Regions from separate parts of the Lysinibacillus sp. FSL P4-0201 genome, predicted to be linked through region 4. Evidence: riboswitches for the same ligand, from Rfam matches in the RefSeq annotation. Region 4 holds a riboswitch; each other region holds the start of a gene.
What was found. A riboswitch is a leader RNA that binds a small molecule or an ion and turns the genes downstream of it on or off. The one in region 4 is predicted to bind S-adenosylmethionine.
Positions count from the first base shown of each region.

Region 1 (8,182 bases), 2.0 Mb from region 4:
TTGGTTTCCATGAGGAGAACCCTTTGTCCTGTTGGTTTGACAAGGTATTGACGTACATAGCCATTTTCGTATCTGACCTCAATTTTCGATTTGTTCTTTTTTTCGTCTTCCTCTTCACGGCCACCGACATGTCTCATTAAATCCAGTAGGTTTTGTGTTTGAGTTGGTTGATTATCCTTGGTTGGTAAATAATATGACGTATGTAAGGTTTGAATTTGCATGTATGAATCTCCTTTATTTTCGTCCCTGTAAAAATTATACTATTTTACATGTAATCGTGCTATAAATTCAATACATAGTAGAAAAGGAAGCTTGAGAAGTAACTCTCAGCTTCCTTTTTTATTCATATGCACTATATTATTGTATGACTTTTTCCTGTGCATCCTTTTTCATAAAACGTAATACATGGAAATGCTCTAATTGTGCTACTAAATTCCCTATAAGAATGAAGCTGCCACCAATCATTAATTTCATTGTTATGCCTTCTCCGATAAACATCATGGCAAACATAGCGGCAAAAATTGGTTCTAAGGAGAATATAAGACCTGTATGTGTAGCAGAAGTATACTGTTGTGCAACAGTTTGACCCACAAAGCAAAACGCACTACAGATGATGCCAAGCCCTAAAATTGCAATCCAGGATATTGCTGAATTTGGCATTGTCGGTGTTTCGAATAGAAAGGTTAACACAAGTGCATAAATACCAGCAAATCCAAGCTGATAAATTCCGTATGAAATGGACTCTACATTTCGTGTGAATGAGCTATTTAAAAGTAAATAAATTGAATAACATAACGCAGCAATTGCTACTAATAAATCACCTTTATGGAATGTGAATGAGCCGTGTGCTGTTAAGACGGTAATACCAATCATGGTACAAATGATTGCAAAGCTAACTGCTCGAGAAGGTAATTTTTTTTCAATAAAGCTGCTGAAAATCGGCACTAACACGACCGTTAGGCTTAAGATGAAGCCAGCATTTGAAACAGAAGTAGATTGTAAACCAAATAAACTTAACGCGAACACAATGAATAATAAAAATCCTTGAATAGCCGCATATTTTAATGTTTTACCATTTACTTTGATCATCCGTTTGTAAAAAATAAGTCCTGCTACGAAAAATGCGATGATACAACGTAATGCCACCACATTATAAACTGCCAACGTTTCTAGCCCCATGACCATAAAGGTATAAGAGAGCCCCCAAAACATTGTGACAATAACCATCAATACATTTGCTTTTCCTTGGATACTCATTATGTTCACCTACCATCTGTGTACTAAAACAGTTTTATACTAAAAATTACTATATATCTTGTGTTGTGATTAGTAAAACGAATGTTTATAATGAATAGGATTAAAAAAATTCATGTATATAGAGGGATTGCGGATGAGCTTAGTGAAATATGAGATTTTAACAAAGGTGGCAGAGGTGGCAAGCTTTACAAAAGCAGCTGATGCGCTAGGGTTAACACAATCTGCTGTGAGTCATGCCGTGTCGAGTTTAGAAAAAGAGTTTGGCTTTGCGCTCATTCATCGAAGTCGTGTGGGTGTGACATTAACGAGTGAGGGACAAACAATGCTAAGGGCAATGCGTCAGGTTTTGGATGCTCAGGAATTATTGCAACAGGAAGCAGCTCACATTCATGGCGTGACACGAGGTAAGGTTCGAATTGGTGTGATATCGAGTATTTCTTCAAATTGGATGCCAGAAATTGTTCGGATTATGGATAATCAATTTCCAGGGATACAGGTGGAGTTACGAGAGGGAGATTACTATGAAATTGAACAATGGCTTTTAAGTGGTGAAGTAGAAGCAGGATTTTTGAATGGTCAAAAGTCAGAGCAATATCAGTTCACTGAGCTCCAACAAGACCCATTATTATGTATTGTTTCGGATAAAAGTCCATTGTTTGATAAGACAGAAATTGATATCGTAGATTTAGAGGATATGCCATTTATTATGACTTCCTATAAAGGGACAAATGATGTCAAGGTGCTATTAGAGCAATATCATGTTAAGCCGAATATCCGCTTTGAGCTTTCCGAGGAGGTAGGGATTCTTTCCATGATTTCTCATCATTTAGGGATCAGTATTTTACCTCAGTTGGTTATTCAAAATTTACCGCCAACATTGAGGGCGATTCCATTAAAGCAAGGTGGCTACCGAACGATTGGTATTGCCATGAAACACCATGCTTCTCCCGTCACAAAGAAATTTGCAGAGATATTAAGTGCTTGGCTAAAAGAACAAAACAGCTCTCTAAAATAGTGGCTATTGAAGCCTATCCTTACATTACGTTAAAATAGTATTTGTATATATTTCAGAAAATAGGTGAGTGTATGGGGACATTACAGGGCAAAACCGTACTCATTACAAGTGGGGGAACACTTGAAAAATGGGATCGTGTACGAGGTCATACGAATTTATCAAAAGGCACAATGGGGTGTTATTTAGCAGAGGCGGCGCTGGCTGCTGGCGCTAACGTAGTATACATGCATGGTTACTTTGCACAGCTTCCAGAAAACCAAAATGATATGACATTGATACAATTTGAAGGCATAGAGGATTTAGGACAAAAGGTGCGTCATGCAGTTCAACAACAACATGTCGATATCGTCATTATGGCGGCTGCGGGCTCTGATTGGGTCATTGACAAAGTATATGATCAATCAGGTAATTTAATGGAGGAAACGGGGAAAATGCCTTCTGACGAACCACCTATTATTCATTTTAAAAAAGCACCAAAAGTATTAGGTCAAATTAAGGGATGGCAACCGAATGTAACGTTAGTAGGCTTTAAACTCGAAGCAACGAATGATGAGGAATTCTTGTTAGCTCGTGCCAGACTGCGTATGGAAACAGCCAATGCACAATTTATGGTAGCAAATAGCTCTCAGTCTTTATATGGGGGGGATGAACCTCATTGGATTGTACCTGCTGATGGACAGCCTCTTAAAGTAATGGGTAAGCAAAAAACAGCAGAAGCTTTAATGATGTATTTACAAAATCAATAAATGTGAACTGTGTAGAGAAATATTTCTACACAGTTTTTTCTTGTCTAAAAGGTTAGCATCCTATAATATTTACTTAACGGTCGGTAAAAAAGGAGGGTAATAATGGGAAATAAAGAACAAACTTTTCACAAAATTATAGAAATTGCTTATGGGATGTTTGCGGAAAATGGATTTGAAAAAACAAGCTTAGCAATGATTGCTACAGAGGTCGGTATTTCAAAACCAGCCATTTACTATTATTTTCAATCAAAAGATCAATTAATCGCTTTCATATTTGATGAATTGTACAAAGAAATTCAACATGATGTCGCTGTGGATTATAAAGAGCTTTCTTCTGCTAATTTTAAGGAGGAATTACTTAAGCTAGGCTATAAATCTATTGAGGCACAGGACAAGGACCCTTATTTTAATAAAATATTTAATCAATATGTACTATTAGCGGCCCGCGATGAAAACTATAAAAGACAATTAGTAGAGCTAGAAACCAGCTTTTTAACGAGCTTTGTTGCTATCCTACGATATGGCGTACAGCTAGGCGTGCTAGAGGATACTCCACATATAGAAGCGAAGGCACAGATGCTAGCCCTCGTCTATGATAATATCGGTAATTTCATGTTAACAGGCAACCAATTGAACTATAGGGCTATTTGGAAGGAGGCTGTACATAGCGCTATCCAAGGGGGCAAAGATGACAAAAAGAAATGATGATCGGCGCATTGAAGGTCTTGATTTTGCAAGAGCTCTCGCCATGCTTGGCATGTTCATTGTCAATTTTGGCGTCATAACAGGTTCTACAACGAATGGTTCAACATGGTTAATTGCCTTCCAACATCTTTTCGAGGGACGTGCTTCGGCCGTATTTGTCATGCTAGCAGGAATAGGGACAGCTTTAATGACTCGTCACGCTAGAGAGACTAAGGACCCAATGCTTCTTCGCGAGAATCGACTTACTTTGTGGAAGAGGTCATTTTTGTTATTCGTGATAGGGATAGTACTATATGCGGTCGGTTGGACAGGAGATATATTACATTATTATGGCGTGTATATGTTTGTTGCCGCATGTTTGATTGCCCAATCTCAGAAAAGGATGATGTTCATAATCGGTGTCATCCTCATCCTTTCACAATGGCTTCAAATTCAATTTAGTTACCTTGCTGGTTGGCATCCAACATATGTGCTACTAGAGTATCTTGATTTTTGGACACCAGCAGGATTTATAAGAAATTTGATGTTTAATGGCTATCATCCACTATTCCCCTGGATTTGCTTCTTTCTGATAGGTATGGTAGTGGGCACATTAGATTTAACAAATCATACATTAAGAAAAAACTTACTGGTGATAGGTTTATTGTTAGTCATCATGACTGAGACTTGTTCAACGTTATTCATTAAGATGACAACCATTCATTTATTAGATGTAGAGAGTGCATTGTATTTATTTGATACAGGACCGATTCCACCGAATATGATGTATGTCCTATCTAATTCGGCTTCGGCTATTGTCATCATTGTTGGCTCCATCTATCTTGTAGAGACATGTAAAAATAAAGTTATTCAATCTTTCATATTAACAGGACAAATGTCTTTAACGCATTATGTTGGCCATGTTTTTATAGGCATTGGAATACTAATTGTTTGCCAAAAGCTGGAGAACCAAACACTTGCTTTTTCCATGCTGTATGCCTGCTGTTACTTTTTAGGATGTGTCTTTGTTTCTGTATGGTGGAGGGCTAAACATCATCGAGGCCCACTTGAATTCATAATGAGGAAATGGAGCTCGTAATAAATTAATGGATTGCCATCTATTTCTCACTGACTAGGCATAAAATACTTTAGGTTTAGGGAGTCTTTTAATCTAAACGACATATTGCATAGTATTCAACTAGGTTTTCTAATATTTTGTATTGACATTCCTATAGCGGAATTATAGAATTATTTTCAAGAAACGCAGTACTCTTATCAAGAGAGGTGGAGGGACTTGGCCCAATGAAGCCTCGGCAACCGAAAAACAGGTGCCAAATCCAACAGATGGTGTCTGAGAGATAGGAGGGGCTATCAATCAGTTTGATGCGTTGGCCTCTTTATGAACAATAAGGAATAAGAAAGAAGGGGTGTTTCGTATGGCTCAGTCAGTAAAAGTAGATGATAAGAAACTAGAGGCAATTGCGAAGGCGATTCAAAATCTTGAATTTGGTGAAGTGCATATTACGATTCAAGATGGTGTGATTGTGCAAATTAATAGGCTTGAAAAGCAGAGATTTCCGCAGAAAAAATAACAATGATTTCAGTAGAACTTATGTCAAACGGCCACCTATAAGCATGAAGGATTTCCTGTGCTTACAAGTGGCCCTTTTTTTGTGTAAAGGCTAGCTATAAAAGCTTTTTGGTATGGGACCGATATGACGGCGATGATAAAGCAAAGGCTCTTTTTGAGCATTTGTAATGTCTACGACCTGCCCAATAAAAATGGTATGGTCGCCAGCATCGATTTGCTGAAATGTTTTACATTGTAAATTAGCTGCTGTATCATGTAAAATCGGTAGTCCTAAAGAGGAAGTTGACCATTTTGCTTGTGCAAAGCGATCAGGGATTTTACTGGCAAATAGTGTACATAAATGCTCTTGATCACTCGCTAAAATATTGACCGCAAAATTTGGCGCAGTCGTGAAATAAGGATGGAGCTGAGATTTTTTATCGAGTGACCATAAAATAAGGAGCGGGTCGATTGAAACAGATGCAAAGGAATTGACGGTTAAGCCAATCGGTTTTGTGTCATGACATGTCGTGACAACTGTTACACCTGTAGGATAATTACCTAATGCCAATTTAAAAGCAGCTACTAAATCTGTCATTCAAATCACCTCTTTATGAAATTAGTGAACGGAGTTTGTAGGTAAACGAAACTTTTTTTCATATCCTACTAGTAACTCCTTTTCTTGAGTAAATTTTAAACTAATCAAACATACAGGTAAAGGTAATGGGGAAAGAAAGGGGAATGGCCATGACTTTATATTTTGATCATTTGGTTCATCAAGTGGAATCACCAGAAAATATAAAGGTTTTCTTCAATAAACGAAATGTCCATACAGTGAATGGTGGGCAGCACACGATGTGGGGGACTTATAATACGTTAAGCTACTTTGGCTTAAGCTATATTGAACAAATTGCTATCTATGATCGTGATTTATTTGAGCAAGCGGCACAATACCCATATTCCCTACATTATACGTTTAAACGTGATCAAGAGCGCCAGGGATTTTCTCGAATTGCTCTGCGCACAAAAAATATTGAGGAAGAGGGTCGACGCTTGCGAGCATTGGGCTATGAAGTATATGGACCAGATGCATGTAGCAGAACAAGACCAGATGGCACTGTGGTAGAATGGAAGCTACTGCATTTTGGTAAGCCAGATCTGCCAATTGATTTTCCATTTTTGATTGAATGGGCGGAGGAAGATGAAGAGCGTTTGGTTCAATTAAAGGCAAGTGGTGCCATTGATGTCAAACAGGCTATAACGATGGAATCCGTCCAATTCTACGTCAAGGACATGCAGGCAACAGTTAAGCTGTGGCAAGAGGTGTTACAGCTACCAGTGCCTACGCAACATGAGCAGTATTTGTCACTACAGCTACCGAATATGCGCTTAGATTTCTATGAGGAAGAGAGCGCGATGACAATGACACTTGGTCATGTCAAAGAGGGACCATTTGGTGTGACATTAAAGGATCCTAAACGAACAAAGGAAACTTTAGTTTGCCCTGGTGCTTTTTATTGGATAAATCGATAATGAGAAAAGGCTGGGCCATAACTAACTGGGACCTTCATAAAGCTGAATAATCTTTAAATTAACAAACATGATAAAAAAACCGAACTATTCCAAAACACTTCGTAAGCGTTTTAGTGGATAGCTCGGTATTTTTATGGGCTGAAACACTGTTGCTCCAGCCTCTTTACATAAGTATTGAAAAACCATCAATAGAATTTCTGATGCTGGCTACTTGCTTTCCTGTGGATTTAGCGTTACAGAGGAGACCCTGGAGCGAAATCACCCCAACCTTGCTAAAAAAAGTTTTAGCTAGTGACATGATCTTTAATTCAACAATATGGAAAAATCCACTTCATCAGAGAAGTGGATTTTCGTTGCCAATTATTATTCAATTGTCATTTTTCTCGGTGTTTCTGTACCTGTATACCAATCAAATTCAATTTCAAATGAATGCTTGTCGCCCTTTTTTGTATAGGAGTATTCGATTTTGAGCTGTTCACTTGGGCTGACAACTGTTGGCTCTGTGTCTTGAACAAAAGTGAATTCACCATTTTCTTTAAGCTTTTTTGCAATCGTTTCCAGTGTTGCTGCAAATTCTGCTACACTTTGTCGTTCTTTATGCTTCAAAATAACTTCAGTCATGGGTTTATTTTGTTTTTGCATCGAAATCCCTCCTTACGTATTGTTACTTCTATTATAACATGGAGGGGGCATTCAGCTTATAAAACAATACAAAAAGCGGATGAAGGAAACGATGCATTTCCTAATCCGCTGCTAATCTGGAACTACACGGATAGTCCCATTACGCTTATAGTTTTACAACATTTGATGCTTGGGGTCCACGATTGCCTTCCACAACATCAAATGAAACCTTTTGACCTTCTTCAAGTGTACGGAAGCCTTCCTCCTGGATGCCCGTAAAATGAACAAATACATCTTCGCCATCATCACATTCAATAAAGCCATAACCTTTTTCATTATTGAACCACTTTACGATCCCCTGTTGCATAAGCATTCGCCTCCAATGCGCTTGAATGTAAAATAAAGTTAAATAAATGGTGCACTCATTGAGAAAATGTGAAAAAATTGCATTTTCTCTTAGAACATACAGGAATTGAACAAATAAGTCAATTGATTGACGAAATGCTTGCATATCTGGCTTTCTTTTTTTTCACAATTAAGACTATAATGGAAATGAACAACATAGAAAGTAGGATGCCAAATGACAACGAAAAATCAACCATTATCAGATTTAGAAATCGCTAGTCAAGCAGTGATCAAACCTATTACGGAAATTGCCAATGCTGCGGGTATTCCAGAGGATGCTCTTGAGCAGTATGGACGCTACAAAGCAAAGATCGACCCATTAAAAATTACTGCTCAGGGCGAGGATGCAAA
Region 1 covers NZ_CP151995.1:1,740,897-1,749,078, forward strand. Annotated here, with positions in the region: gene MKY76_RS08475 (hypothetical protein) at 1-221, opposite strand, end outside; gene MKY76_RS08480 (DMT family transporter) at 358-1,257, opposite strand; gene MKY76_RS08485 (LysR family transcriptional regulator) at 1,391-2,272, shown strand; gene MKY76_RS08490 (phosphopantothenoylcysteine decarboxylase) at 2,344-3,018, shown strand; gene MKY76_RS08495 (TetR/AcrR family transcriptional regulator) at 3,121-3,723, shown strand; gene MKY76_RS08500 (heparan-alpha-glucosaminide N-acetyltransferase domain-containing protein) at 3,707-4,801, shown strand; SAM riboswitch class I at 4,972-5,067, shown strand; gene MKY76_RS08505 (YezD family protein) at 5,139-5,294, shown strand; gene MKY76_RS08510 (flavin reductase family protein) at 5,385-5,870, opposite strand; gene MKY76_RS08515 (VOC family protein) at 6,020-6,805, shown strand; gene MKY76_RS08520 (amphi-Trp domain-containing protein) at 7,169-7,447, opposite strand; gene MKY76_RS08525 (cold-shock protein) at 7,593-7,793, opposite strand; gene MKY76_RS08530 (formate--tetrahydrofolate ligase) at 8,007-8,182, shown strand, end outside.
Region 1: another riboswitch for S-adenosylmethionine. It lies ahead of MKY76_RS08505 (YezD family protein); the one in region 4 lies ahead of MKY76_RS22025 (cyclase family protein).

Region 2 (8,182 bases), 850 kb from region 4:
GGACAGCTATTTTAAGAAGGGATATTACTTCTGTTGTAACATGGGCAGGTGTTTCTGATGCAACGGCCACTTATTGGGAACGTACAGATATGCGCAGAATGATGAAGCGCGTTATTGGAGGAACACCTAATCGTGTGCCAGAAGCGTATGATGCAAGAACACCTCTTTTTGAGATAGAGCGTATAACAGCTCCCGTTCTTATCATTCATGGCTATCGTGATGAAAATGTGGATATTGAACATGCCAGACAATTGGCATTTTTTTTAGAGGAAGCAAATAAATCATTCGAAACTTGGTATGATCTTAACTATGCACATCAATATCCACCAGCAAAAAATCGTGAAACTGTCCGTGCTCTTTGCAAGTGGATGAAACAACAATAAAGCATAGAGAAAACAAAAAGACAAAGGGAACGAATAAATTGTTCCCTTTGTCTTTTATATAGACGTTATTTTAATGGACCACCAAGTGTAGTGATGGCTTCAGAAACGTTTGAGAATTTCTTGAAGTTTTCGTTGAATAAGCCTGCAAGCTCAGCAGCTTTTGCATCGTATGCAGCTTTATCTGCCCATGCTTCACGAGGGTTTAATACTTCTGAAGGTACACCTTCAACCGCTGTTGGAATGTGTAAACCAAACACAGCATCTTGTGTCGTTTCAACATCTGCTAATTTACCATCGATTGCTGCACGAACCATTGTACGTGTGTAAGAAAGTTTCATACGGCTACCTGTGCCATATTCGCCACCAGTCCAACCAGTGTTTACTAAGTATACCTGTGCACCGTGCTCGTCAATTTTTTGTCCTAACATTTCTGCGTATACTGTTGCAGGAAGTGGAAGGAATGGAGACCCGAAGCAAGTAGAGAATACTGGTTCTGGCTCAGTCACACCACGTTCAGTTCCAGCAAGTTTAGAAGTAAACCCGCTTAGGAAGTGATACATCGCTTGTTCTTTTGTTAATTTACTGATTGGAGGTAACACGCCAAATGCATCAGCTGTTAGGAAGATGATTGTTTTTGGATGACCTGCAACAGAAGGATCAACGATATTTTCAATGTATTGGATTGGATAAGCTACACGTGTATTTTCTGTTAGTGAACCATCATCATAGTCACAAATACGAGTTTCTGGATCAACAGCTACGTTTTCTAATACAGAGCCGAAGCGGATTGCATTGTAGATTTCTGGTTCTTTTTCAGCAGAAAGGTTGATTGTTTTTGCATAGCAACCACCCTCAATGTTGAATACACCATTATCAGACCAACCGTGTTCATCGTCACCGATTAGCTTACGATCAGGATCAGCTGATAACGTCGTTTTACCAGTACCAGATAGACCGAAGAATAACGCTACATCGCCAGCTTCACCAACGTTTGCTGAGCAGTGCATTGAAAGAATACCTTGTTGTGGTAATAAGTAGTTCATGATACCAAAGATAGATTTTTTCATTTCACCAGCATATTCTGTACCACCAATTAAAATAATTTTCTTTTCAAGTGATACGATGATGAATGTTTCAGAAGCAGTACCATCAACCGCAGGATCTGCTTTAAAGTTAGGAGCTGAGATGACAGTGAAGTCGGCAACATGAGAAGCTAATTCATCTGCTGTTGGACGGATAAATAATTGATGAGCAAAAAGATTGTGCCATGCGTATTCATTGATAACTTGAATGCTTAATTGTGAGTCTTTGTCAGCACCTGCAAAGCCTTTGAATACGAATAACTCGTCACGTTCTTTTAAATATTTTATTACTTTTACATATAGGTTATCGAACACTTCAGAAGAAATCGGTTGGTTGACTTTACCCCAGTCAATTTGATCTTTTGTGCTTTCTTCTTCTACCGTATATTTATCTTTAGGTGAACGACCAGTGTATTTGCCAGTTTCTGCACGAACTGCGCCATCTACTGTTAACATTGCTTCACCACGAGATGTAGCTTTTTCTGCTAATTGTGGTACTGAAAGTTGAACATTAATGTTACCGCCGTTTAATAATTCCTTCAGTTCGTTTGCAATTTCTACTGAATTCATCGATTAAATACCATCCTTTTTTATAGTATTCCCTTGATTTAGAGGGATTTTTTCTTAATTTCAAAAATAGTATAACACAATTGCTTAAATAATCTATACTAATTAAGAAATTATTTTAGAGTTTTTACCACTTTTCAATAAACTGACAAAAAATAATGTTTTTCGAGTAGAATACCATCAATCCTACTGTAATTAGGCACGAAAATTGAGCCACACATATGTTACCACAAGTAGCTAGGTATGTTGTAGGGATTAATTTGCTTCTATTTACATCATCATCCAAGTATGAAAAGTTTTTGTGTAATAAGTTCTTTCCTTTCTATACAGTAATACATAAGAAAATATTTGACAATGTTCGACCTTTTCAGTAACATGAGATTGAACGGATACTCTTATCCCGAGCTGGTGGAGGGTCAGGCCCTGTGAAACCCGGCAACCTGCATGAACTATTTCACGACATGCGTTGGTGCCAACCTGATGCAAGGGAACATCCCTTGAACGATAAGAGTGAAAGGTTACGCAGTCATTATTCCTTTCCTCATGTAAAGTAACGTGAGAAAAGGATTTTTTTATTGTTAAAAATCAATATAAAGGTAAGTATATGTAGTTCTTTCCTTATTATAATGACGGATCTTTCGAAATCCTCGTGTTAAAAGCAGCAGTAACGGCTTGAGAGTTCAATCCTTAGGAGCGGACTTGACATGGGTAATGAGTACCGTATTCATACACAACTACTTATTGTAAGAGTATTTAGGAGGAAAACCAAATGACAAACCGTCGACTGTTTACATCAGAGAGTGTAACAGAAGGACATCCAGATAAGATTTGTGACCAAATCTCGGATGCCATTTTAGATGCTATTTTAGCAGAAGATCCAAATGCACGTGTAGCGTGTGAAACAACTGTAACAACAGGATTAGTATTAGTAGCAGGAGAAATTACTACTTCTACTTATGTGGATATTAAAGGTATTGTTCGTGACACTGTAGCTGAAATTGGCTATACACGAGGTAAATATGGCTTTGATGCTGAGAACTTAGCGGTGCTTGTGGCAATTGGTGAACAATCACCTGATATTGCTCAAGGTGTTGATCAGGCATTAGAGGCACGTGAAGGCTCTATGACAGATGCTGATATAGAAGCAATTGGTGCTGGTGACCAAGGCTTAATGTTTGGCTATGCATGTAATGAAACACCAGAGCTAATGCCATTACCAATTAGCTTGGCTCACAAATTAGCACGCCGTTTAACAGAAGTACGTAAATCAGGTGAACTTGCCTATTTACGTCCTGATGGTAAAACGCAAGTAACGATTGAATATGATGACAATAATGTACCGGTTCGCGTGGATACAATTGTTATTTCAACACAGCATGATGAAGAAGCAACACTTGAACAAATTCAAGCAGATTTAAAAGAATTTGTTATTGCACCAGTTGTACCGAGTGAATTATTAGATGCTAATACGAAATACTTCATCAATCCAACTGGCCGTTTTGTAATTGGTGGGCCAAAAGGTGATGCTGGATTAACAGGACGTAAAATCATTGTTGATACATACGGTGGTTATGCACGTCACGGTGGTGGTGCCTTCTCAGGTAAGGATGCTACCAAGGTAGACCGTTCGGCGGCATATGCAGCACGTTATGTAGCGAAAAACATCGTAGCAGCTGGCTTAGCAGAGCGTGCTGAAGTGCAACTTGCCTATGCGATTGGCGTTGCTCAGCCTGTTTCCATTGCTGTCGATACATTTGGCACAGGTAGAGTGAAAGAAAGCGAGATCGTTGAATGGGTACGCGAGCTATTCGATTTACGCCCAGCAGGTATCATTAAAATGCTTGATCTTCGTCGTCCAATTTATAAACAAACTGCTGCGTATGGACATTTTGGTCGTACAGATTTAAATGTACCATGGGAGCAAATTGATAAAGCAGACGCGCTACGAGAAAAAGCACGTTTATAAACTATTGAACTAAAGTAATGAAGTCATTAGAAAATTATTCTGATGTATTAATAAGCAAAGGGGCAACATTGCTCCTTTTGTTTTTTTTACAAAAATACCTCGCTAGGATTCGTGAACATATTCGGTACACGAAAACGCGAGGGATTTTTTCGTTAGTATTGATTTTTTGTGTAGGTTATTTATTTCTGAAGTGATTTATAATATTGACCTTTTTCTGCGTATTCTCGTACGATGCGTTCCATATCCTCTTTATCTTCAGCATTTAATTCTCGGACAACTTTTGCTGGACGACCTAATGCTAAACTATTTGGAGGAATGACTTTACCAGGAGGTACTAGGCTTCCAGCTCCAATAAATGCACCTTCTCCAATCTCAGCTCCGTCTAAAATAATGGATCCCATACCAATTAAGGCATTTTTGCGAATTGTACAACTATGTAAAGTGACTTGGTGTCCAACTGTTACCTCATCTTCAATAATGAGCGGATATTTTGGGCTTTGGTGTAAGCAGCAAAGATCCTGGATACTGACACGTTTACCAATAATCGTTGGGGAAACATCACCACGAATAACCGTATTAAACCAAATAGTTGTTTCGGCGCCAATTATTACGTCGCCCGTAACAGTTGCGTAATCAGCAATGAAAACAGACGGATCGATCTTTGGCGTTTTATCTTTAAATGGATAAATCATGAAAATCGCCTCTTTTCTTTCTATAATGTAGTATTATCGTATCAAATACGCAACTTTATGGAAATATAAAATTAAAATGTGCTATTTATTTCGATATAATCAAAGTGTAATCATTTTTTAGGAGGACTATGTAATGTGGAAATGGGAAGCTGATGGACAAGCAAAAGCTGTGATTGCTATTCTTCATGGTGCTTATGAAAATCACCGTTGGTATGCATGGCTGATAGAGAAATTAAGATTAGAAGGCTTCCACATAGTCATGGGAGATTTACCGAATCATGGAGGTAATGCAAGGTTTGCTCGAGTCCATGATGAAGACTTCAAATTGTACAATAAGTATACAAGAAACCTGATTGAAAATGCTTTTTCATATAATTTACCAACCTTTGTAATAGGGCATGGACTAGGTGCAACATTAATCCTCCATACACTGCAAAAGAGACAATATGAATGTGCAGGCATTATTTTAACATCACCTTGGTTGCAACTAAAGCTATTACCAGGTAAATTAACAAATGCTTTAACAAGTCTAAGTGCGTTAACAGCCAATGTTAAGTTGACACATGATATTACATTAGAGAAATTAACGCGTAGTGTTGAAGGCAGAGAAGAAATGAAAGATGATGTACCCCTCATGTCTGTTGTTTCTGTGAAATGGTATCGAGAACTTCAGCAGATGATGAAAAATTTAGTGATGCTGCCTAAAGGTGAAATGCCTAATATGCCTATGCTAATTATGACAGCTGAGAAGGATAAAATTACGGACACTCGCCAAACTCGAAATTGGCTTCATCAACAGGAATTCACGGAATTTCAGTTTAAAGAATGGGCAAATTGTTATCATAATTTATTTCATGAGGGAGAGCGCGAAGAGATTTTTATGTATATACGAGATTTTATTAATAATGCTCTTCGAAGAATTGGTTATATAATTAAATAGGTTTATACCCTTCCATTTACTAGGTTACTTACTTAAATATTGTTACTTAAAAATAATATTGTAATTTTCAGAAAAGTGTAATACTATAATGACTTAAAGTAAGGTAATTCAAATTGGAGGGGTAAAATGGATGTAATTGTAGAGAAGTTGAATGGTATTTTATGGGGACCATGGTTTATTTATGGCATCTTATTAATTGGGTTATTTTTCTCAATTATTACAAGGTTCCTACAAGTAAGGCACATTAAAGATATGTTTGTTTTAATGTTTAAAGGGGAGAAGTCAGAAAAGGGAATATCTTCATTCCAAGCAATGTCTATCGCATTATCAGGACGTGTAGGTACAGGTAATATTGCTGGTACTGCGACAGCGATTGGAATGGGAGGACCTGGTGCTGTCTTTTGGATGTGGGCAATCGCTTTCATAGGTGCGGCTACCGCGTATGTAGAGTCAACATTAGCTCAAATCTATAAAGAAGAGAAAGATACAGAATATCGTGGTGGACCAGCCTTTTACATAGAAAAAGGAATGGGCCAAAAATGGTTTGCAGTTATTTTTGCTGTGGCGGCTTTAATAGCAATGTTAATTTTGATGCCTGGTGTGCAGTCGAATGCCATCGCAGGTGCTGTTGAAAACGCTTTCGGTTTGGAAACATGGATCACAGGACTTATTATTGTTGTTTTATTAGGTGCTATTATCATCGGGGGTGTTAAATCAATCGCAAATGCTGCCCAGATTATTGTACCGTTTATGGCATTAGCCTATATCATTATGGCCATTATCATTATTTTTATGAATATTTCACAAGTACCAACGGTTATCGGATTAATTTTTTCTAGTGCATTTGGGGCTCAAGAAATTTTTGGAGGCATTATTGGTTCAGCGATTGCATGGGGTGTTAAACGTGGAATTTACTCTAATGAGGCTGGTCAAGGAACTGGTGCTCACCCTGCGGCAGCTGCGGAAGTATCACATCCTGCTAAGCAAGGAATTGTACAAGCGGCGTCTGTTTATATTGATACATTATTAATTTGTTCTGCTACGGCATTTATGATTTTATTTACAGGTATGTACAATGTACAAGATGAAAAGGCAGCTGAGGGAGCAGATCCATTTATCCATATTGGAGAATTTAATAGTGGTGGATTAGCAGGCGATGAGCAAATGACTTTTGCGAAAAGTATTGAAGCAGGAGCTGCGTATACACAATATGCAGTTGACTCATCATTACCTGGCTTTGGTGCTCCATTTGTAGCCATTGCGTTATTCTTCTTTGCCTTTACAACAATCATGGCTTACTACTATATTGCAGAGACAAATGTCGCTTACTTATTTAGAGGTAGCACAGAAAAGGTATTCATTTGGATTGCGAAAATTGCCATTTTAGTTGCAGCCTTTTATGGTACAATCCGTACGTCTGGTCTAGCATGGGCAATGGGAGATGTAGGTCTTGGTTTGATGGTTTGGATTAACGTTATAGCTATTTTAATTATCATGAAACCAGCTATTGTCGCATTAAAAGATTACGAGAAACAGAAAAAAGAAGGAAAAGACCCAGTCTTTGATCCTCGTAAACTAGGAATTAAAGGTGCAGATTTCTGGGTTGACTATAATGAAAAACGCAATAACAAGTAGATAAAGAGCAAGGCGATCAGCTAGTTTGATAGAAACTACTGATCGCCTTTTAGCATGTAATCATTGAATAGGATATTCTTTCATTTTCTCTAATGCAATGACGAAGGGTGGATCATTTTGTTGATTCAGAAATGCGTATTTTAAGACATGAACATATTTTTGTGGCAGTTGGCTTACATAATCAATGACCTTATCACGCTCTTCTTTTCCACCTGGATGACCATGATAAATAACAAGAACAATCAAACCGCCCACTTTTAAGAGCTTTAATATATTCTCAATGGCTTGGATTGTTGTATTAGGTCTTGTAATAATATCATGGTTGCTACCAGGTAAATAGCCGAGATTGAAGATTGCCGCAGTTACTGGCTTGTGTACAAACTGTGTAACTTCTTCATGCCCTTTATTTAAAACGAGTGCTCGATGTTCTAAACCATGATCTAAAAGTCGGAGGAGTGTCGCGTCAACCGCCTCTTTTTGGACATCAAAGGCATAAACTTGCCCTTCATCCCCAACAAGCTGTGCCAGAAACAATGTGTCATGGCCGTTTCCAGCAGTTGCATCAACAACTGTATCTCCCTCTTTTATATTATCTTTTAATAACTGCTGGGCATATTGTAAAACGCGTTGTAGTATCATTTCATAACCTCTGCCTTATACAACTTCCCTTGCCAACTACCACGACGTTCAAGCTCAGCATCAATGCCATTCAGTACTTCCCATTTATTAACACTCCACATGGGTCCAATCATTAAATCAATCGGTCCATCACCTGTAATACGATGAATGACCATCTCTGGTGGTAAAATTTCTAATTGGTCTGCTACTAGTTTTGTATACACATCTTGATCTAAAAACTCTAGCATACCTTTTTCATATTGCTTCACCATAGGCGTTCCTTTTAATAGATGAAGTAA
Region 2 covers NZ_CP151995.1:3,513,303-3,521,484, reverse strand. Annotated here, with positions in the region: gene MKY76_RS17555 (prolyl oligopeptidase family serine peptidase) at 1-383, shown strand, start outside; gene pckA (phosphoenolpyruvate carboxykinase (ATP)) at 449-2,035, opposite strand; SAM riboswitch class I at 2,425-2,543, shown strand; gene metK (methionine adenosyltransferase) at 2,802-3,998, shown strand; gene MKY76_RS17540 (gamma carbonic anhydrase family protein) at 4,178-4,690, opposite strand; gene MKY76_RS17535 (alpha/beta hydrolase) at 4,824-5,630, shown strand; gene MKY76_RS17530 (alanine/glycine:cation symporter family protein) at 5,757-7,265, shown strand; gene MKY76_RS17525 (class I SAM-dependent methyltransferase) at 7,326-7,904, opposite strand; gene MKY76_RS17520 (TIGR01212 family radical SAM protein) at 7,901-8,182, opposite strand, start outside.
Region 2: another riboswitch for S-adenosylmethionine. It lies ahead of metK (methionine adenosyltransferase); the one in region 4 lies ahead of MKY76_RS22025 (cyclase family protein).

Region 3 (8,182 bases), 250 kb from region 4:
CATGTGCACCATTTTTGACTTGAGCACGTGCAATCTCTGCGGCCTCCTCAAATTTCCCGTCAATGATTAAATTCTTAAATTTACGAGAGCCGATTACATTTGTTCTCTCCCCAATAAATAACGGACGCATAGAATCGTCATACAATAACGGTTCAATTCCTGATACCGCATGACCATGTGTTTTTTCTGGTAATTGACGAGGTTTTTCATCTTTTAAGATCTCACGAATGGCTGCAATATGAGCGGGTGTCGTCCCACAACATCCACCTACAATATTAAGCCAACCCTTTTCTGCAAAGCCTTTTAATTTTTGTGATAGCGATTCTGGTGATTCGTGATAACACCCTTCTTCATCTGGTAAGCCAGCATTTGGGTAACAGCTAATATAGCCTGTTGAAAGCTCTGCTAATGAACGAATGTGATCCGTCATAAACTCAGGTCCCGTCGCACAGTTTAGGCCAACTGATAATGGTTTAATATGCTCGATCGAAATATAAAAGGCATCAATTGTTTGCCCTGCAAGCGTTGTACCCATCGGTTCTATTGTTCCTGAAATCATGACAGGTAGCTCTTTTCCCGTTGATGCAAAAGCGCGCTTTACGCCAAGTGTGCCTGCTTTGACATTGAGCATATCCTGACTTGTTTCTAATAACAAAACGTCGGCTCCTGCCTCAATTAATGCTTTTGCCTGTACATAAAAATTTTCCTCTAGCTCTTCAAATGTAATACCACCTGTTACTGATAACGTTTTTGTTGTTGGCCCCATAGCCCCTGCAACAAAACGTGGCCAATCTGATGTGGAATAACGATCCACTGCTTGGCGAGCAATTTCCACTGCACGCTTATTAATTTCTTCTGCTTTTGTGCCAAGATCATATTCATTTAACACAAGAGGCGTCCCACCAAATGTATTTGTACAAATAATATCTGCGCCTGCCTCTAAGTATTTATGGTGAATTTTTTCAATAACATCTGGTCTAGTAAGCACAAGATTTTCATTACAGCCATCAAGTTCCTCGCCACCAAAATCCTCTGCTGATAAATTTTCATTTTGTAGCATTGTTCCCATTGCGCCATCAAGAATTAAAATACGTTTCTCTAGTTGCTCTTCAATCGAGTGCTTAGCCATGTATACTTACTCCTTTTTTCTGTTCATCCAATTGCTCTATATATTTCATCAACTCTAGTGTCACATCGTAACGTAAAAATGGTGTAATAAGGTAAATCCCATTGAAATATTGCGTAGCCACTTCTACTAATTCTTTGGCAATAGCAATCCCTTCCAATGTTGCCCTTTCTTTATCTTCTCCACATGCTTTCATTCTTGTTAAGGCATCTTCAGATAATTTGATACCTGGCACTTCATGATGTAAAAATTCAGCACTTTTATAACTCGTAACAGGCATAATACCGATGTAAATTGGAGCTTGTAAATGCTTTGTTGCCTCATAAATCTCTACAATTTTCTCTTTCGTATATACTGGTTGAGAAATGAAGTAGTCTGCCCCATGCTCAATTTTCTTCTCCAAGCGTGTCACAGCACGATCTAACACACGGACGTTTGGATTAAATGCAGCAGCAACTGAAAAATTTGCTTTTTTACGAAGTGGCTTACCTGAGAAAGAGACCCCTTCATTTAATTGCTTAATTAATTGGATTAGCTCCATGGAAGATACATCATAAACACTTGTCGCACCTGGGAAATCTCCTACTTTCGTTGGATCACCCGTAACGGCCAACACATCATGAATACCTAAAGCATTTAACCCCATTAAATGAGATTGTAGACCAATTAAATTACGGTCTCGACATGTAATATGAGTTAGTGGGCGTACACCATGTGAGCTCTTCAACAATGCGCCCATTGCAATATTGCTAATACGTGGAGAGGCCAATGAATTGTCTGCCATCATAACTACATCTGCACCTGCATCATATAATTGCTTTGCTCCTTCAAGGAACCCATCAATCTCTAAATGTCTAGGTGTATCCAACTCTACTATGACAGAACGTTCACGTTTAACTTTTTCATGAAGAGGCTCATACTTTGTTGGCTCCGCTTCCCGAACAATCTCAATCTTTTTAGGCTTCGCAAGCTTCTCCTGAACCGGTGATAACTCTTCTAAATACTTCTTTGCTGCTGCAATATGTTTGGGTGTTGTACCACAGCAGCCCCCTATTAAACGTACACCTTGATCACGCAATTCAACAGCCGCTCGACCAAAATAATCAGCTTCTGATTCATAAACGACACGCCCATCCTCTAAGTCCAGAAGTGATGCATTTGGATAGGCCGACATAAATGCCTTATTAGGAAGTTCTACACCTTCAAATGCCTGAATTGTATGGTGTGGACCTAGTCGACAATTGACACCAACAATATCAGCACCTAGGGCTTCAAGCTCATGGAGAGCATTATTTAAAGACAACCCATTTTGTAGAACACCGGGCTCATGCATAGAAACTTGTGCAATAATCGGCAATTTTGTTTTTTCTCGTAGCATCTTTAAGGTTGCTGTTAATTCTTCAAAATCATAATAAGTTTCAAGTAAAAGGCCATCTGGATTCCCTGCAAGTAAGACGCTTGCTTGTTCTTCAATAGTCGCTAATATTTCATCCAAGGTTGCATCACTTTTACGAATTCCCCGAATACCACCAATTGTTCCTAAAACAAATTGACCGCCATCAGCCGCTGCTCGTTTTGCGATGGTGATAGCAGCTTCATTAAATTGTTGGACACGTGATTCCAATCCATAGCGAGCTAATTTAATGGCATTTGCACCGTACGTATTCGTTTGAATGATGTCAGCACCAGCCGCAATATATTCTCTATGAATCTTTTCAATTAACTCGGGTCTCTGAACATTCATTTCCTCATGGCAATACTCCAATCCATAGCCATATAGCACTGTGCCTATTGCACCGTCTGCCGTCAATACATGCGTTTTTAACCTTTCAAGCAATCCCATAAAATTAGCCTCTCTTCCTATGTCTCTATATAATAAAAAGCCTTCTTTCATAAAAAAAGAAGGCTTTAACGATTCATCATTGTTGTTCCTTCTCATCTTCGACTCAACGGTCTTCTGGATTTAGCACCTGACAATAAAGTTGGTTGCTGAAGCTTCAATGGGCCAGTCCCTCTGCTTCTCTTGATAAGAATTAAGTATGAATTTTTTAAATAATTAAAAGAATCATATCGTTTACTGACGAATGAGTCAAGACTATTTCACATAACAAAGTTTTTTTCCACTTAAAACCTTAGAAATTGGCAAGTTCCTTTGCAAGCTCTTCACCAATTTTTTTCCCGTTTTGAATGCAAGCACCAATACCTACGCCAAAATACGAGCACCCTGCAATCGATAAATTAGGATATTTCTCATGTAATTCTTGTAGTAATCCTTGTAATGCTTCACGATGCGCTAGATCATATTTAGGCATTTGATCAATCCATTTTGTTACATTTACAACGGTTGGCTGCTCCTCTATTCCTAGGCTCTTTCTCACATCTTCTAAAGCAACTGCTGCCAATTCTTCATCCGTCATGGCGCGTAGTTGCTCATAGGCTGGATTGATGCTCTTATAAAAGAGTCGCACAAGTAATTTATTTTCTTTCGATGTATGCTTCCATTTACGACTAGTCCAAGTTGCCGCATTACAAGTTACGTCTGAATTATGGGAAACAATATAGCCCGTTCCATCTGCTGGCAATTTAGCGTCTGGCACATCAAAACCCAAATAGATAGTAATCGCTGACGCTGTCGTAAATTGGTCAAAATAGCGGTTTAAAGATTCATCCTGTAGCAGATTTTGTACAGTATCGTTCGGTAATGCTAAAACGACATAATCTGACTCAATAATTTCACCATTAGCTAAGGAAATTGTGTAGTTCTTATCTTGTTTTTGAACATTTAGTGTAGTAACACCCTTGATAATTTCTACATCGGATAAGGTCTGTTCAAGTCGATCAATTAAAGAAGATAAACCATTTTTAAAGGATATAAATTTTTTGTTCGCTGCTTTAACAAATTGCTCACGATTCGCATCAAAGCCTTTAATAATACTTCCAAAATCATTCTTATAATCAATTAAATACGGTAAAGTAGAGCCAATAGAAAGCTGATGTAAATCTCCCGAATAAACACCTGCAAGGACTGGTGCAATTTGGTTTTTCACCAGTTCCTCTCCTAAATAGTAAGTTAAAAATTCACCAATAGAACTTTCCTTTGTGAAGCCATTGTTTGGCAATGTTAAATCCTTCAACGCTTCTTTTTTTCCCTGCTCGGAAATAAGTGTACTTTCCTCTAAGGATGCTACACTCATCGGTATTCCGAAAGTTGAATCTGCCGGAATAGCATGTAACTCATTATTCGTATAAATATAAGAAATACCTGTTTCGTTGTAAACTAATTCCGCCTCAAAATCAAGCTCCTGCACGAGTTCCATAACGCCTTGATGACGGGCTACAATAGAATCAGCACCCGTTTCCATGATGAAACCTTGTTCATGTGCTGAATATAATTTGCCTCCTAAATATGTATTTTTTTCTATAAGCACTAGACGAACATCTAAATTATGTTCCTTCACTTGACGTTGCAAATAATGAATTGTACATAGTCCTGTAATACCGCCGCCTAAAACAACAACTGTTTTCATCATAACCGCCCCTATTATTCATTCTTTCTACAGTATAATCCTTTTTCATTGAAAATTACGTTAAATCCTTTACAAATTTAGCAAAAATAGAGCTATTTCATCAGTGAAATAGCTCTTACTTTCTGAATCTCTATAAAATTGATCCTCTATAGCGATAACTTCACAACAAGCATTTAAATAGGTACTATAGTGTTTATTACGTCTAAAAATATGAAAAATAGAATGTAAATGTTAGTAGTCTATCCTTTTAAATTTTGCGCAAAGCTCGCTAATTTTTCAGCTGAATTTGTTACCTCAGTAAATGAAGTGCCTAATTCACTTAATATGCCTACAATTGCTTGTATTTTTGTTGCCATACACTCATTTTGATCTTTTGCTTCTGTCATGGCTCCCAATATACTCGTAAATTGGCCTTCAGTTTGTAACATATTTTCTTCACCTGCTGCAACTTCATCTTGAATGTTGGTCAAAGAATACTCTAATTTCTCTGTTCGTTCACCTGTCTTTTTCAATAACAAAGCCACCGCTGTAACAGATTCTTTTGTCTGAATTGATAATTTACGTACTTCATCGGCCACTACGCTAAAGCCCTTTCCCGCTTCCCCAGCACGTGCTGCTTCAATTGCAGCATTTAAAGCCAATAGATTCGTTTGATTCGCAATATTGGTCACAACACTCATAATTGTTTCCATTTCCTTAGACATACCTGATAATTGTTCAATATTTTCTTCTATATCATGAAGAGAATGACTAATATTGAGCATATTTTGTGATTGATTTTTTAAACGCTCGCGACCCTCAAGTGCTTGGTTTTCAGCCAGTGTAGACACATCGAGTGATTTTTTTGCCAAATGTTTAATTTCGTCAGATTGCTTACTTAAGCAGCAAAATGAATTATTGGTTTCCTGCGAGATAGCTGCAAGTGCTTCCGAAGAATCTACAATCTGTCGTTCAATCGCTTCTTTTTCATGAACCATTTTTTCTTTCAGTTGTTCCACAGTGTTTTCAAAAGCTTCTAAAACGAGTTGTTGCTCAAAATTACAAATTTTCGATATAGCTCTGATCGTATTAAATTGATCTTGTGGAAATTCTATATTTTTTTCGACTAAATCAATAAATGATATCGATAAATCTTGGAATGCGCAGATATACCACTGTGTTCTAAGCCCAATGTGGACATGCACCTTTGCAATTTTTACACGCCTTTGGTAATACATCTCATCAATGGTTCCGTTAAACATTTCAATAATATGTTGCCGTAATGTTACTTTAAGCTTTTCTACAGAACTATGATGACTGATAATATCTACCAAATGATGCTCTGTTCCAATCATGTTGTAAAAACGGTTTACGATGTGATCTACATTATCCATAACTATTGGTTGGAAAGCTTTTAAATATTGTAAGTCGTTCTTCGTTAAGTTCAGCATTTCAATTTGCTTCGCCATCGATTGACGAGAGGACAAATCCATTTTCACTGTGTATTGCTGTAAATCCAATACCTTCGTCTTTCTCTGTTTTTGAAAAATCACACATCTTCCCTCTTTCATTCCGTTTACTTTCATCAGGCTGAGAAACATCAAATCCCTTTTAACATATTGATGGATACACGAAAAAATACCGATAAAATCTGATTAGTCAGATTTAATGGTTACAATCGATAGCGCAATTTCGTATGACAGACTTCCTCCAAAAGTATGTCGGGTACCCCTTTGCTCAATTTATCCTAAGGTCATTTGCTCTCAGCAAACAGATATAGTCCTACATGACTAACAGTAAATTATTTACGTATGCTTCTTTTCAAAATCACTCATTTACATTAATCATTTTATAAATGACTGTCAATCTTATTAATACCATTATTTTACACAAAATGTATAAAAAGTCCTTGTTGTTAAATAAAGCGTAATAAACTATAAAAAAGCTACCACAATATTATTGGGTAGCTTTTTTAACTATTTTTTTGTTTATTATGCTTACTTGCTTTATATTTATTCTACTTTTTTATCGATCATCTTCAAATTTCACTATACTAATATTTTTTATCCTCAATCATGATCTATCTAAATACTCGTAAAAAGCAGTATGATTTAGACTAAAATACCCATATACCCTAGCATTATAAATAATTCTAAAAGCCTATGTTTTTTTAACACTAAATTTACAATCCTTTAAGTTCTTGTAATATTTTAGCCGCTTCTTCGGATCCTGCATCTGCCGCGAGTCCATACCATTTAATAGCTTCTTTCAGATTTCTATCTAACCCTGTATCTTTATTAAAAATATGCCCCAATTGTAGCTTGGCTTCCACATCTCCTTGAAGTGCAGCCTGCTTAAACCAATGAATACCTTTTTCGAGATTGCGTATTCCTGCCAGACCATTACTCCATATATAACCTAAATCATAAAAGGCGTCTACATGATATTGCTCCGCAGCTCTTTCATACCAAAGCAGACCACGATTGACATCTTTCGCTTGGCCTAAGCGCCCCTCTAAATAAATTCCACCAAGTCGATATTGTGCTTCCACATACCCTGCCTCAGCTGATTTTTTATAGGCGTTAAAAGCTTCTTTCTCATCTACCTCAACGCCTAACCCCTGCTCATAAATTATTCCTAACGTAAACATTGCCTCTGCCACATTCTTTTGTGCAGCATAATCAAACCATTTTTTTGCTAATGTATAATTCGTTGCTACGCCCTCGCCATTAAAGTACATATCTGCTAAATTATTGGCAGCATCCGCATGTCCCTGCAAAGCTGCTTTTTCATAGTATGAAAAGGCAAGGGAATAATTTTCCTCCATACCTATGCCCCCAAAGCAAAAATTCCCAAGCATATATTGAGCATCTGCATTTCCCTGGGCAGCGGCTAGCTCAAACCATTTCAATGATTTTTCAGGTTGAAAATGTTTACCCTCTCTAGAATTATAGTATTCACCCAGTTGATATTGGGCATCCCCATCCTGCTCTTCAACCGCTTCTTTATACAAATCAATAATGAGCTCATGATCTAAGTCCTCTTCATCTAGAGCAGCAACTTGTTCATCTTGATGGCGAAAATACCACTCTACAATATCAAGCACATCATCTACTACTTCTATACTGTTTTTTAACTTTTCTAGCGAAGAAATTTGCCAAATGAGTATATAGATAGGCTGTGGAATGGCATCGCGCAAGACATCATCATATTCTGCCAACAGCGTTAATACATTCTCCTGTATCGATTGAGATTGCACTGTATGGACAATCTGTAAATGACGTTGTTGCTGTTCTTTTAATAACCCTCGTACTACTTGATACAGTATTTTCTGCAAGGCTGTTAGGTTAACTTCAGCGAATGTAAGTAATTTTATATTTTGAGCAAACCACTGATCTTGAGTTTGTGTAAGATTTTGTAGGGAAATTATTCGTTCTTTATTTCGCTTGGCTAAAATTTGCTCGTACATTATTTTCCTCCCTTGCACACTATGTAAAAAAACTGCCTTACCACTATTATATGGAAGACAGTTGAAGTTTGGTTACACATA
Region 3 covers NZ_CP151995.1:4,109,198-4,117,379, forward strand. Annotated here, with positions in the region: gene metH (methionine synthase) at 1-1,129, opposite strand, end outside; gene MKY76_RS20730 (bifunctional homocysteine S-methyltransferase/methylenetetrahydrofolate reductase) at 1,122-2,969, opposite strand; SAM riboswitch class I at 3,059-3,159, opposite strand; gene MKY76_RS20735 (protoporphyrinogen oxidase) at 3,259-4,653, opposite strand; gene MKY76_RS20740 (globin-coupled sensor protein) at 4,893-6,185, opposite strand; gene MKY76_RS20745 (tetratricopeptide repeat protein) at 6,815-8,101, opposite strand; gene MKY76_RS20750 (YdcF family protein) at 8,174-8,182, opposite strand, start outside.
Region 3: another riboswitch for S-adenosylmethionine. It lies ahead of MKY76_RS20730 (bifunctional homocysteine S-methyltransferase/methylenetetrahydrofolate reductase); the one in region 4 lies ahead of MKY76_RS22025 (cyclase family protein).

Region 4 (8,182 bases):
TATGAATGTCCCAGGATTGCAGCTATATGCTGTTCTACTATCTGAAAAATATATACCATCAGCAATTTCAATGGCCTCAGCATTGAATATTTCTGCTTTCAATATTGGCATATTTTTAGGCTCATATATCGGAGGCTTTATTATTCGCCACCAATCGTTGGCACATACGCCTATATACGGATTCCTGATGGTTATGCTAGCAGCAATTGTTACACTTTTATGGTTACTTTTCGATAACAAAAAACAATAACTCTCTGAATTTCATTTTGTATAAAAAAGTAGTAGAGAATGTGTATTGTTTGTTGATATGTAGTATCCTATAATTTACTTGAACCAAACGAGAATGATTATCATTCTAATTTAAGGGAATACCCTTACTGTTTTAGTAAATCTATAGGAGTGAATAAAATGCGTAGAGGTCGATATTTTTCATTTGTAGTTTTCTTTGCACTTATATTCGTATTAGGTGCCTGTGGCTCAAATGAAGTAAAAGAGGATACAGCTACAGAAGAACAATCATCTAAAGATACAAGAATTGTAGAAGACGAGTTTGGAAAAGTACAAATTCCTACAAATCCACAGCGTGTAGCTGCTATCTATTTGGAAGACTATTTAACTGCTTTGGATGTAAAACCCGTTGTGCAATGGTATCACCCATCTTGGGGAAAACAGGACTATTTAGGATTAGATGTTCCTGAGTTCGACATTACTGGTAGCATGGAAACATTATTACAAGCCATGCCGGATTTAATCATTGTAGATGGTGCCGCGGACAAGGCAAAGTATGATGAATACTCAAAGATAGCGCCTACTTACCGCTTGAAAGAAGATATTCTACAAGATCCACGTGAAATTGCGAAAACAATAGCTGATGTTTTAAATATTTCCGATAAAGCAAAAGAAATGGTTGATCGATATGAGCAACGTGTTTCCGATTTAAAAGCAAAACTAGATGAATCAATAGGAGACGAAACAGTTGCTGTTGTACGACTAAATGTAGCAGATAATACATTAGCGTTATTTGGCATTAAAAATCGCTACTCTGGCTATATTTACACAGAGACAGACTTAACACCACATCCATTAGCCCGTGATATGACAGAGTTTCACGAGGTTTTATCAGAAGAGGCTATCACGGAATTAGATGCGGATCATATCATCCTTTTCCCTTCAAACGGAACATGGGAGTCTAAAGAAAACCAAGAAGCCATTAAATGGTTAGATAGTACACTATGGAAAACACTCCCTGCTGTAAAAAATGGGCATGTTTATATTGCTGATCGCACGTATTGGCAATCTGGCGCAATCACAGCCAACTTGCTAAAGTACGATGATTTAGAGAAATGGTTCGTCAAATAATTTTCCAAAGAAAGCTCTTAACGGGGGCTTTCTTTGTGTTGTTCTGCCAATTCAAAAAAAGGGGTGAATTATTAATGGGTAACTTAACACATGTTTATACGTTACAAAATATCTCTTATTCAATTCAACCGTCAAAAAAGTTATTGATTAGTAGTGATTTCTATACACTTTTTATCGTAATGAATGGTAGCGGAAAGCTAGCCATAGATCATGACACCATTCATTTTAGTGAAGAAAAGTGCATATTGATTCCGCCAAATAACACGGTTAGTATCCACATTCAAAGTGAACACCTTTGTTTTTATCAGTTACAATTCAACATTGTCAATCTCAGCAATAGTCAGAATTCATATAGTCATTTTACAAGTATCAGCGAACGACATCTTCTCCCCTTTTCACAATGTCATAGACTGCTAGAAGTCATCTATCAGAACCGGTTAGCGGAGGATGAACACACGATTTTTGAACAGCATGTACACTTTCAAGAGCTGATGTTATTACTCTTACATCAAACCATACCCAAGCAGATGCAAAAAAATGATCGACAATCTGTTGAGCAGTCCATTAACCATTTACATAAACATTTTGAAAAAGAGTGGACGGTTGAGCAGCTAGCACAGCTAGCTGACGTACCAAGATGGAATTATACGCGCATTTTTAAAGATATTACGGGACAAATTCCTCTTCACTATTTAACTAAACTTCGTATTGAAAAAGCTAAGCAATTATTAATGACAACAAATGATCGAGTATTTGAAATTAGCCAGTCTGTCGGATTTAATAATGAGTATTATTTCAATCGTCGTTTTAAAGAACATATTGGCATCTCTCCAGGACAATATCGAAGAAATCAAAGCAGCCATATACGTGTATTTGCACCATTTTTAGAAGATTTCTTTGTTGCGCTTGGGATTACGCCAATTGCTCAATTCAGTCATTCAAAATGGGGGAAACAAGACTATTTAGGTCTACAGAAAGTGCCAGATATCGATGTACAAAATAGAGAAATGGATCGACTCTTTTACTATAAGCCAACTTTAATTATGTTAGATTCTGGTGTAGAGCGTTGGGAATCCTTTCAGCACTTAGATGAAGTAGCCCCCGTCTGCCATCTTTCACACCCTGGAGAGAATTGGCAATCTACTTTATTTAAAATTGCAGATCTAACAGGAAAAACCTCCTTGATGCAAGACGTAATCCTACAATATGAAGATAAAGTACAACAAGCAAAAGGAATTCTTAGCAAATCTGTTTATGGGCAAAGTGTAGCATTTCTCCGTATTTCAGCCATTGGCATTACTCTATACGCGGGTCCTGAATGTGGCTATACGGGCCCCATTTTATATCGTGACTTAGGTTTAATGCCACATTCACTAGTATGGAGTATTCCGCACAATCAACGTAAAGCACAACTGACATTTGCTCAATTGTTGCAATTAGATGCTGATCATTTATTTATTACCTTTGATAAACAACATTCCATTTATGAAAATGAGGAACGCGCTATTTTAAAAACTCCTACTTGGAAAAACCTAGCAGCCGTTAAAAGCAACTGTGTCTATGAAGTAGACTTTTTAACATGGATGAATTATGGCATTTTATCACATAGTAAAAAAATTGATGATGTCTTGAATGTACTTGGCTAAAAGGAAGCTTACTTTAGCTTCCTTTTTCAATGATTAGGACAAACATTGCACTGCTAATAACACCGAAAGCCGTTTTGCTACATAAGATAGGATATCAGTTATAGGATAGGAGGAATGACCTTGTATTACAATCCTTATCCGTATTTTGTGCATCCCTATCATTATCCAACATCGCCTATCGCTAATCATTTTGCCATTAGACCCTTTTCGCAACATCTAGCAATGCCGACCAATAATCCTTTTCCACCTGTCGATACACACAAATTAAAAGCTTCAGCATCACGGATAAAGGCGATGATGCAGCAAGCCCAATTACTTACGGATAAAATAGATAGCTCCCAACAATTCGCACATGATTTAATGAATGCTGCTCAACTTTCAAATAAAACAGAGGTTGAAAAATTAATCACATCAACAGGCATTACGATGAAATTTGAAACAAACTATACACCAGACAGTTTTAGAATACGTCTTATTGATAATGATTGTTGTGGAGTCACCTTAAATTTGAATTGGTGAAAATTCCTAGTGAACTTGTAAACTATAAAAAACTATGCTAAAGTGTTTGTATTGTTATTTCTGAAAATTCTTATATTACTTTTCTTATCAAGAGAGACGGAGGGATTGGCCCGATGAAGTCTCAGCAACCAGCTAACAGTATGGTGCTAATTCCAATTGGCAAAATGATCAGCCTTGAAGATGAGAAGAAGAACTACCGTTGTTGCAGCAGGAGTCCTCTTCTATTAGGGGACTCCTTTTTATTTACAACTATTTTTACAGAAAGCAGGGAAATCGATGTCTAATGAACTTTTACAAGCATTGCAATTATTAAAATCGAAACAGTGGGTTGACTTAACACATACATTCGGCCCTAATTCACCACATTTTTTTATGTTTGAGGACGCTAAATTTGAAACGTTATTTTCTCATAAGGACGGTTTCTTCGCTCAACAATTCACGTTCCCTGGTCAATATGGCACACATATCGACCCACCCATTCATTTTGTGCGAGATACTCGCTACTTAGAAGAATTAGAACTAAAAGAGCTTGTTCTTCCCCTTGTTGTTATTGATAAATCACAAGAGGCTGCGAGCAACCATGATTTTTCATTAAGTGTTGAAGATATTCTTGATTTTGAGGACAAGCATGGAGAAATTGAAGCAGGAACATTTGTAGCATTACGCACAGATTGGAGTAAGCGCTGGCCAGATAAAGAGGCTTTCAGTAATAAGGATGCAGATGGACATAACCATATCCCTGGCTGGGGTTTAGAAGCTTTACAGTTTTTACTAAAAGAACGCAAGGTAAGCGCAATTGGTCATGAAACTTTCGATACGGACTCTGCTGCTGATTTTCGTAAAAATGGCAAGCTAGATGGCGAATATTTTGTGCTTGACCAAGACACCTATCAAATTGAGCTAATGACGAATTTGGACAAGCTACCTGCTAAAGGCGCTATCATCTTCAATATCGTACCTAAGCCAGAAAAAGCATCTGGCTTCCCTGTGCGCTCATTTGCTATTTTGCCATAACATAAAAGTCGGTATATCGTATACCGACTTTTATGTTTGTCCATTTCTTTTTTTGAATAGAAAGTAAGCAATGAGCATCCCTACAATAAATAAAAGGATAAGATAGATACTATAATGAGTCAGATAGTATCCAACAAATCGCCATTTCTCTCCAAGCATCTTTCCTAATGATATAAATGTGAACGTCCAGATAAATGCCCCTGTATAGGCAAAAAGCGCAAACTTTCTATAAGGATAATTATTAATAGCCGCAATATACGCTGTCAAATGACGTACCCCGGGGATAAAATAGCCAATTAATAATAGGGTAGGTCCTATTTTTGTAAACATCTTTTTCGTAAAGTCAATTTTTTGCTCTGTAATATGAATTTTAGGCCCATATTTCTGCAATAACGGTAAGCCAAAACGATAACCAATATAGTAGCTTAAGGTAATGCCTCCAACCGCACCAATCATTGCACTGACTAAAGCAGGAATATGTTCAAGACTTTCTCGGTAAACACTATAGCCTACATAAGTTAGAAACACCTCATCAGGAAGTGGCACCCCTACAATACCTCCAATTAGAATCACGATAATTCCAAAGTATCCGTAATGTTCAATTAGAGACTGCACGTGATGTGCCATAAATCATCCCACCTAAAATTTATTAAAATCTACCTGCTATATATAGTGTAGCCTCAGCGCTCTAAATGACTTGAAGCTGACGTAAAGCAAAATTGATACCGCCATCCGTAGATGTCTTTGTAACAAAATTCGCAACACTTTTTAGAGCTTTACTACCATTTCCCATGGCAATTCCTACTCCTACATATTCCAACATGTCAACATCATTATCCCCATCCCCAAAGGCAATCGCATTCTTTGGGTCAATATTGAAATGATCAAGCACCGCTTTAATAGCTATAGACTTCGAAACATCCTGCTGTAATACATTCACAATATAAGGATGCCAACGCTGTAAAAATATATTCGAAAACTGGCTAGTATATCTTTTTTCAGCCAGCTCATCCGCATATAGACACATAAGAAAAACCTCTTCATCTACAATTTTTTCATTTATAAGTGGAAAATCCTGTAAAGGTAAAGTTTCTTGCATCGCTCTTAAAGCTACTGGACTTTGTATGCTATTCATGGATAGCTGCTCTGTAAAAAATGTTAGGCTATGCTGCTGTTCCTGTGCAAATGCCTGTACATTGTGGACAATTTCTTTGGCAATCGGAGTTTTATGTATGACAAGATCCTTATGTTTCACATAGGCCCCATTTGCAGTAATAAAGGTTTCAATCCCCAGCGCTTTTAACTCATAGCACATAGATAAGGGTCTTCCAGTAGCCGCTACAAGATGGATTCCTTTTTCTTGCAATAGCTGAATAGCTTGTTTTGTACTTTCTTCCACACAGCCATCCTCGTAATTAATCAATGTGCCGTCTACATCAAAAAACACGATATTATACTTCATTTTGAGCGCCTCCTTCATAGTCATTTAGAACCAATTTATAATTTTTCTCCCATGAAATATGTGAAAGTATTTTGACAAACTTTAAGCAAACTATATAACTTCCTTTTGCACCACCGATAAAAACTATTACAAGCGTATTTATAATAATATTTAACTAAAAATTCCTTGAATATTTTTATTTAATAATTCTAAAGGAGTATACCAAAGAACACAAAATTGTTAAAATAAAAGATAATATCTTAAATACATTGAACGATAAAATCTGACGTATAAATAGAACAAAAGAAATAAAATTTTAGTGCACGCAAAGGAGTTGATTCTTATGGCATTTAACATTTACTACTATGAAAGTAGTGTGGATTGTAAATTTTGCAAAAAGCAGTTTACAACATATAAAGTTCGCCCTAATCGATATAAAATTATCGAAGAACAGACTGATTTCATGCCTGTTTACGATGGCCTAAACCCTTTGCTATATGAAGTTGCCGTATGTCCACATTGTGGTTATGCCTACCATAAATCTATGACACGGACATATGGACCTTTCATGCTACTCATTGATGAACTATACATTAAAGAGCTCCAGAAACCTATGGATATCTGTCAGGAACGTACAATTGATGATGCCATCATCAGTTTTAAGCTCGCCTATTTAGTATCCCGTGCATCAATGGAAGAATCTCTTTTAATGGCGAATTTCGCTTTAAAAATTGCTTGGCTCTATCGATTAAAAAAGGACGAAGAATCCGAAAAGCGTTATCTTTTTGCAGCTAGAGACTTTTATAGTAAATCCTTTGCCTCTAATCAAGAAGGTGGAGAGAGAATTCAGTTTTTACATGCTGAATTAAGCCTTCGACTTGGTGATATTCCTGAAGCAAAAAAAGGATTTTCACGCTTAATCGCTGATCGAAATGTTTCGCCAAAATATCGCAAGCTTGCACGCAATCGTTGGGAAAATTATAAATATGACGAACAACCCATAACAATTAATGAAATCATTAATTAATGGGACGAGGAGATGATTAATTATGTTGCTATTTCAAAAGAAAATTGATGTGAGAGAAGAGGATATATTTTCAGAGCTACATCATTTTTTATTAAGAAAAAATAATCGCTACCTAACAAACGAAGAAGTTGTCGCTCTAACAGGCGTATCATCTGAGCTGCTTTACAAATGGGTAAAAGCAGGAAAATTAAAGAACTCCATTTTTCCTAATTTAGGGGCTCCATGCGAACGATGTGGACAGATTACGCAAGCTAAAATTTGCGTGAGCTGCTCTTCCTCCATTGTTGGGACATTAAAACAAGAAGAAAAGGATCGTGCATGGTTTAACCAAATTCAACGTAACCATGTAAGAGCAAGTACGTATCACTATAAATAGCATTCCAACATCTCCATCAATTGGAGGTGTTTTTCTTTTTTACATACTAAATTTAAACTAATTTTAAACAAACTCTTCCTAAACTTTAAACTTGCCTTTCTATAATTAGTATCAATATAAAATGAAGGGCTGATAATTAATGAGGAAAGCTAGGAAACATAAGGTTTTATTAAGTTTTGCACTGGCAAGTTTAATGACAGTAAGTGGAGTAGTAAATGTCTCTGCTGCTGTCCCTGTAAATGAGCAGATTATTAAAAACGATTCTGCTGTCAAACAAGCTAGGACTTCTAATGAAACATTACTTGATTGGAAAAAATGGGCGAATGACCATGCATACAGCCTGTCATCCATCCAGCCTGAAACGTTTGACGGACAAAAAATTCCTGCTAACAAATTTGACGATTTAGAGATGCTAAAACCTTTATTACATGATAAACGTATTGTCTTTTTAGGGGAAAGCTCTCATGGAGTGGCGCAATTCAATCTAGCGAAAACACGTTTAATACAATTTTTACATCAAGATATGGGCTATAATGTCCTTGCCTTTGAAAGTGGTATGGGTAATGTGATGAATGCTCAAGGACAAATTGATAAACAAGCAGCTCTACAAACAATGAAGGATGCCATTTTCGGCGTTTGGTGGACAAAAGAAACTTTGCCTCTGTTTGACTATGCAAAATCGACTCAAGCAACAGAGCAACCTCTTGTACTTACTGGCTTCGATATTCAACAGCAAGGAGCATTTACGAACGGAGATTGGCTGCAAAACCCTAAGTTGGCTCAGCAATTCAATGAAGCTG
Region 4 covers NZ_CP151995.1:4,363,392-4,371,573, forward strand. Annotated here, with positions in the region: gene MKY76_RS22005 (MFS transporter) at 1-250, shown strand, start outside; gene MKY76_RS22010 (ABC transporter substrate-binding protein) at 409-1,359, shown strand; gene MKY76_RS22015 (helix-turn-helix domain-containing protein) at 1,434-3,005, shown strand; gene MKY76_RS22020 (hypothetical protein) at 3,120-3,524, shown strand; SAM riboswitch class I at 3,606-3,711, shown strand; gene MKY76_RS22025 (cyclase family protein) at 3,801-4,538, shown strand; gene MKY76_RS22030 (DedA family protein) at 4,569-5,165, opposite strand; gene MKY76_RS22035 (Cof-type HAD-IIB family hydrolase) at 5,227-6,000, opposite strand; gene MKY76_RS22040 (DUF2225 domain-containing protein) at 6,323-7,006, shown strand; gene MKY76_RS22045 (hypothetical protein) at 7,029-7,382, shown strand; gene MKY76_RS22050 (erythromycin esterase family protein) at 7,522-8,182, shown strand, end outside.